Regions from separate parts of the Agrobacterium sp. GD03872 genome, predicted to be linked through region 1. Evidence: predicted binding sites of a transcription regulator. Region 1 holds the regulator's gene; the other holds the start of a gene.
The links. Region 1 encodes HrcA, which represses chaperone genes, less so after heat shock. Its sites were predicted from a motif close to GTTAGCACTCNCNNNNNGNGAGTGCTAAC; they were not measured.

Region 1 (3,413 bases):
TGTTGAAATCGCAATAGGGACATTTGGCCGCACAGAAGGGCCAATGCAGATAGATCCCGAAACCGGGATCGCCCGTATCCGGCAGAAGCGACGCGCCGGGGGCAGAAAGTTGATGCTCCCCGACCATCGGGTTCATGCCTCCAGGCAGGTTTCTACGAATTTTTTAAACGCCCGGGCACGGTGCGAAAGCGCGAAGGCGTCGCCATGTTTCCAGCCGTGTTTTTCATCCGCGCTCATCTCGCCGAATGTGGTGTCGTATCCTTCCGGTTTGAAGACCGGATCGTAACCGAAACCGCTTGTTCCGCGCGGCGGCCACACCACCGTGCCTTCCACCTCGCCGCGGAAATATTCGAGATGCCCGTCCGGCCAGGCCAGGCACAGCACGCTGACGAAGCGGCCGGTGCGATCTTCCGGCTTCGATACGCCCCGTTCGGCCAGCGCATCCTCGACCTTCTGCATGGCCATGGTAAAGTCGCGGGTGCCGTCGGCCGTCTCCGCCCAATTGGCGGTGTAGACACCGGGCGCACCGTCAAGCGCGTCGATGACAAGACCGGAATCGTCGGACAAAGCCGGAAGGCCGGACGCCTTGGCGGAGGCAAGCGCCTTGATGGCGGCGTTTTCCTCGAAGGTCGTACCCGTTTCGTCAGGCTCGACAAAGTTCAGCTCCGCCGCGGATTTGGCGGAGAAGCCGAAAGGCCCGATCAGATCGGCGATTTCGGCGATCTTGCCCTTGTTGTGGCTGGCGACGACGATCGTTCTGGTATCGAGCTTGCGCATGACGTTTTCCTGTCGGCTCAGGCGATAGCCTGCTTCTGGAGGGTGACCAGTTCGCTGCATCCCGCCTTGGCAAGACCGAGCAGCGTCAGGAACTCTTCCTCGGAGAAAGGCGCGCCTTCCGCCGTTCCCTGAACCTCGACGATACCGCCGGAGCCGGTGATGACGAAATTCGCATCGGTCTCGGCGGAAGAATCCTCGAGATAATCGAGATCGATCACCGGCTGATTGGCGAAGATACCGCAGGAGATCGCGGCGATATGGTCCTTCAGAACCTTCTCGACCTTGATCATGTTGCGGGTTTCCATCCATTTCAGGCAATCATGCAAAGCAATCCATGCGCCGGTGATGGAAGCGGTGCGGGTGCCGCCATCGGCCTGGATGACGTCGCAGTCGATGCTGATCTGGCGCTCGCCGAGCGCCTGCAGATCGACGACCGCGCGCAGCGAGCGGCCGATGAGGCGCTGGATTTCCTGCGTGCGGCCACCCTGCTTGCCGGAAGCGGCTTCGCGTTTCATGCGCTCATGGGTGGAACGCGGCAGCATGCCGTATTCGGCGGTGACCCAGCCCTTGCCGCTGTTGCGCAGCCATGGCGGCGTCTTTTCTTCAAGGCTTGCGGTGACGAGCACATGCGTGTCGCCGAATTTCACGAGACAGGAGCCTTCGGCATGTTTCGAGAAATTGCGCTCGAAGGAAACCTTGCGCATCTGGTCGGTTTTTCTGCCTGAAGGCCGCATATGATCCACTCTCCATGTTGGTCCCTGCCTTCTAAGGCGAGGTCCGGGCTTTTGCAAAGCCAATTTCCATTTTGCCGCGGCGTTGCAACGCATTATATTGATGCAAGCTGGTTTGAACGACAAAGAACGGACGAAATGGGTTTTTCCGCACCGCTATCAAAAGATCAGGCATCGTTGCTGGATGAACGGTCTCGGGAAATTTTCCGGCGCATCGTTGAAGGCTATCTCGATACGGGCGAGCCGCTCGGATCGCGCAGCCTGTCGCGGCTGTTGCCGATGTCGCTGTCACCCGCCTCCGTCCGCAATGTCATGAGCGATCTCGAAGAGCTTGGTCTCATCTATTCGCCGCATATCAGCGCCGGGCGTCTGCCCACTCAGACGGGGCTGCGCTTCTTTGTCGATGCCTTCATGCAGGTGGGCGATCTTCCCGCCGAGGAAAGGGCGACTATCGACCGTCAGATCGGTCCCGTTGCCGGGCATGAGCAGTCGCTGGAAGGGCTGTTGACGGAGGCGAGCCGCATGCTGTCAGGCATGTCGCGCGGGGCAGGCCTCGTGCTGACCGCCAAGAACGATGTCATCCTCAAACATGTGGAGTTCATAAGGCTGGAGCCCACCAAGGCGCTCGCCGTGCTGGTGGGTGACCATAATCAGGTCGAAAACCGCATCATCGAACTACCGGCCGGCATTTCCTCGTCGCAATTGACCGAGGCAGCGAATTTCATCAATGCCCATTTGTCCGGCCAGACGCTGCAGGAGCTGCGCGGCCAGTTTCAGACGCAGCGGGCGGAGCTGCAATCGGAACTCGGCATATTGGCGCAGGACCTCGTGGAACGGGGGCTTGCCATGTGGGCGGGTGACAATGAGGAGGGCAAACTCGGTCGTCTCATCGTTCGTGGGCGCTCCAACCTGCTCGAGGGTCTCGCCGGTGAAGAAGATATCGACCGGGTGCGCCTGCTGTTCGACGATCTCGAGCGCAAGGAAAACCTCATTGAAATCCTCAACCTTGCGGAAAGCGGCTCGGGGGTCAGGATTTTCATCGGCTCGGAAAACAAGCTGTTTTCACTCTCCGGTTCCTCGCTGATCGTTGCGCCTTATCGCGATGAGGATAATCGTGTCGTGGGTGCGGTCGGCGTCATCGGCCCGACCCGGCTGAACTACGCCCGTATCGTGCCGATGGTGGATTATACCGCGCAGATCATGGCCCGCATTTCCCGCAAGCAGAGATAGGACAGACCCGCAAGGTCAGCGAATGCGGCAAGCTTTTCGCTGCAAGCCTTGATTTTTGCCCGTCAAAGCTCGATATCGGGCGCAACCAACAACATTCAAATCTGGAGAACGTCATGACCGACGATACAAAAAAGCCCGGACCTGACGCGGATATCGCCGAAGAGCTTGTCGAACCCGCGCTTGCCGGGGAAGAGCCCATGGATGCTGCCGAACCCGATCAGGTCGAGCTGCTGAAGGCCGAAAATGCCGATCTGCGTGACAAGTTCCTGCGCCTTGCCGCCGAAATGGACAATCTTCGCCGCCGTACGGAACGCGATGTCAAGGATGCCAAGACCTATTCGCTGGCCGGTTTTGCGCGCGATATGCTCGCCGTTTCCGATAATCTTCGCCGTGCGCTTGAGGCCATTCCCGATGAACTCAAGACCAATGGCGAAGCCGGTCTCAACGGTCTCATCGAAGGCGTCGAGATGACCGAGCGTTCGATGTTGTCGACGCTGGAACGCCACGGCGTGAAGAAGATCGACGCCGAGGGCCAGAAGTTCGACCCGAATTTCCATCAGGCCATGTTCGAAATTCCGAATACGGCGGTTCCCAACAATACCGTGCTGCAGGTGGTTCAGGCTGGTTTCACCATCGGCGATCGCGTGCTGCGCCCCGCCATGGTCGGTGTCGCCA
Region 2 (3,413 bases), on a different contig from region 1:
TTCTGCAGAGCCGTGCGAACAACCTTGACCGGGTCGACGATGCCGAGCTGGATCAGGTCGCCATATTCGCCGGTCTGGGCGTTGTAGCCGTAGTTGTCTTCGTTCTTGTCGAGGATCTTGCCAACAACGATGGAAGCTTCGTCACCAGCGTTTTCTGCGATCTGGCGAACCAGAGCCTGCAGAGCCTTGCGCACGATGTTGATGCCAGCTTCCTGGTCGTCGTTTGCACCCTTGGCGGTGATCTTCGTGGAGGAACGCAGCAGGGCAACGCCGCCGCCCGGTACGATGCCTTCCTGAACGGCAGCGCGCGTCGCGTTGAGAGCGTCGTCGATGCGGTCCTTCTTTTCCTTCACTTCGACTTCCGTCGAACCGCCAACGCGGATAACGGCAACGCCGCCAGCGAGCTTGGCAAGACGTTCCTGCAGCTTTTCGCGGTCGTAGTCGGAGGTGGTTTCTTCGATCTGGGCCTTGATCTGGGCAACACGACCTTCGATGTCGGACTTCTGGCCGGCGCCGTCAACGATCGTGGTGTTTTCCTTGGAGATCGAAACCTTCTTCGACTTGCCGAGCATGTCGAGGGTAACGTTTTCGAGCTTGATGCCGAGGTCTTCGGAAATGACGGTACCACCGGTCAGGATGGCGATGTCTTCCAGCATGGCCTTGCGGCGGTCGCCGAAGCCAGGAGCCTTGACGGCAGCGATCTTGAGGCCGCCACGCAGCTTGTTGACGACGAGCGTTGCAAGAGCTTCGCCTTCGACGTCTTCAGCGATGATGACGAGCGGCTTGCCGGTCTGAACGACAGCTTCGAGAACCGGCAGCATGGCCTGAAGGTTCGAGAGCTTCTTTTCGTGCAGGAGGATGTATGCGTCTTCGAGGTCCGCAACCATCTTTTCCGGGTTGGTCACGAAGTAGGGCGACAGGTAGCCGCGGTCGAACTGCATGCCTTCGACGACTTCGAGTTCGGTTTCAGCGGTCTTGGCTTCTTCAACGGTGATGACGCCTTCGTTGCCGACCTTCTGCATTGCTTCAGCAATGTCGAGACCGATCTGACGCTCGCCGTTTGCGGAGATCGTGCCGACCTGCGCAACTTCTTCAGACGTGTTGATCTTCTTGGCCTTGGCCTGAAGGTCCTTGACGACTTCAGCAACGGCCAGATCGATGCCGCGCTTCAGGTCCATCGGGTTCATGCCGGCAGCAACTGCCTTGGAACCTTCGCGAACGATGGCCTGGGCCAGAACGGTCGCGGTGGTGGTGCCGTCACCGGCGATGTCGTTGGTCTTGGAGGCAACTTCGCGAACGAGCTGTGCGCCCATGTTCTCGAACTTGTCTTCCAGTTCGATTTCCTTGGCGACGGAAACGCCGTCCTTGGTGATGCGCGGAGCGCCGAAGGACTTGTCGATAACGACGTTACGACCCTTCGGGCCGAGGGTGACCTTTACTGCATCAGCAAGAACGTCGACGCCCTTGAGCATCTTTTCGCGTGCTGTGCGGCCGAATTTTACTTCTTTGGCTGCCATTTTCAAAACTCCTGGTTTCGAATGGCCGGATCGGGTCCGGCTTGGAATTTAAGGAAACGATGGGTCGGCCGAAATCAGCCGATGATGCCCATGATGTCGGCTTCCTTCATGATCAGAAGGTCTTCGCCGTTGAGTTTGACTTCGGTGCCCGACCACTTGCCGAACAGAACGCGATCGCCAACCTTGACGTCGAGAGCGACGACCTTGCCGGCCTCGTCACGTGCGCCGGAACCGACGGCGACGATTTCGCCTTCCTGCGGCTTTTCCTTGGCGGTATCGGGAATGATGATGCCGCCCTTGGTCTTTTCTTCGGACTCAACGCGACGAACGACGACGCGATCGTGAAGCGGGCGGAAATTGGTGCTTGTCATTGTCTAATCCCTCGATCAAATGACTGCGCGAGCTTTTGCAGCCCGCCTGATGGGTGTTAGCACTCTCCTTTATCGAGTGCCAGCGGAACGGAGATAAGGAGGGCATCTGCCGGAGTCAAGAACGCCCTGTCTGAAAAATTTCATGGCTTATGGTTATCAGCGTTCCATGACAGAAATTTCCCATGCGCGGATGCGCGCCACGACGACATTCTTTTCGCGCGTTTCCGCCGCATCGCATCTAAGGGGCATTTGTGTTCATGCTGCGTCAGGCGGGCCAAAGACCGGTCTGGCGGCGCTTTTTTCCTTGCCATTGGCGTCCCGCTTTGCGATGTGACGCTCACCCTCTTCTCGCATCCGGAAAACATCTCATGGCCCATCGCATTCTCACTCTCGGCGAAATCACTGATGGGTTCGACGTTATTCTTTCGGATGTCTGGGGCGTGCTGCACAATGGCGTCAGCGCCTTCCCGGCTGCGACGGTGGCGCTGCACGAAGCGCGCAAGGCCGGCAAGACCGTGGTTCTCATCACCAATGCGCCGCGTCCCGCTTCCGGCGTTATCGAGACGCTTCGCGCTCTCGGCGTGCCGGATGACGCCTATGACCGTATCATCACTTCCGGCGATGTCACGCGCGGCCTGATCGCGGAAGGTCCGAAAAAAGTTTTCCTGCTCGGCCCGGAGCGGGATCTGCCGCTGCTGGACGGTCTCGATGTCGAAAACGTCGGCGAGGCGGAAGCGCAGTCCGTGGTCTGCACCGGCTTCTTCGACGACGAGACGGAGACGCCAGAGGATTATACCGAAATGCTCAAGGGCTTCATTGCCCGCAACGTGCCGATGATCTGCGCCAATCCCGATCTGGTGGTGGAGCGCGGCGAGCGCATCATTCCCTGCGCCGGCGCCATGGCCGCTTATTACGAACAGCTCGGCGGCGAAGTTCGCATTGCCGGCAAGCCGCATGCGCCGATTTATGAAGCCTGCCTCGCGGCGGCCAAAGAGGTGCGCGGCGCCTTCCCCAGGGATCGCGTGCTCGCCATCGGCGATGGCATGCCGACGGATGTGAAGGGCGCGATTGCGAGCGGTCTCAACCTTCTTTATATCAGCGGCGGCATTCACGCCGCCGAATATACGCTGAACGGCCAGACGGACGAGGCGCTTCTGAACGCCTATCTCAAGGGGCAGGGTGCTGCTCCCGGCTGGTGGATGCCCCGTCTCGCCTGAGGACGTCTTGCCTGAGGAATAGCTGGCACAGGAATGGATCGATTGCCATGACCGTCTTTCACCGCAATGAAAAAAGGGAGCCGCTGCCGGAAGCTCTTCGCGGCGGCGTCATCGCCATCGGCAATTTCGACGGCGTGCATCGCGGCCACCGGGCTGTGCTGGATCGTGCCCTGGAGCTGGCGGAAGCCCGTGGCGTTCCCGCGCTGGTGCTGACCTTCGAGCCGCATCCCCGTTCCGTCTTCCGTCCCGATACGCCGGTCTTTCGCCTCACGCCCGCGCCACTCAAGGCGCGCATCCTTGAGGCCATC

Region 2: groES (co-chaperone GroES) is a predicted target of HrcA. The motif match lies at 1,944-1,972, and genes of this name have one in related genera.

What each region holds. Positions count from the first base shown of each region.
Region 1 is NZ_JAOCCY010000002.1:405,779-409,191, forward strand. Features, by position in the region: gene hemW (radical SAM family heme chaperone HemW) at 1-127, opposite strand, end outside; gene rdgB (RdgB/HAM1 family non-canonical purine NTP pyrophosphatase) at 133-777, opposite strand; gene rph (ribonuclease PH) at 795-1,511, opposite strand; gene hrcA (heat-inducible transcriptional repressor HrcA) at 1,647-2,738, shown strand; gene grpE (nucleotide exchange factor GrpE) at 2,852-3,413, shown strand, end outside.
Region 2 is NZ_JAOCCY010000029.1:7,959-11,371, forward strand. Features, by position in the region: gene groL (chaperonin GroEL) at 1-1,517, opposite strand, end outside; gene groES (co-chaperone GroES) at 1,592-1,888, opposite strand; gene N5D22_RS26720 (TIGR01459 family HAD-type hydrolase) at 2,257-3,105, shown strand; gene N5D22_RS26725 (bifunctional riboflavin kinase/FAD synthetase) at 3,153-3,413, shown strand, end outside.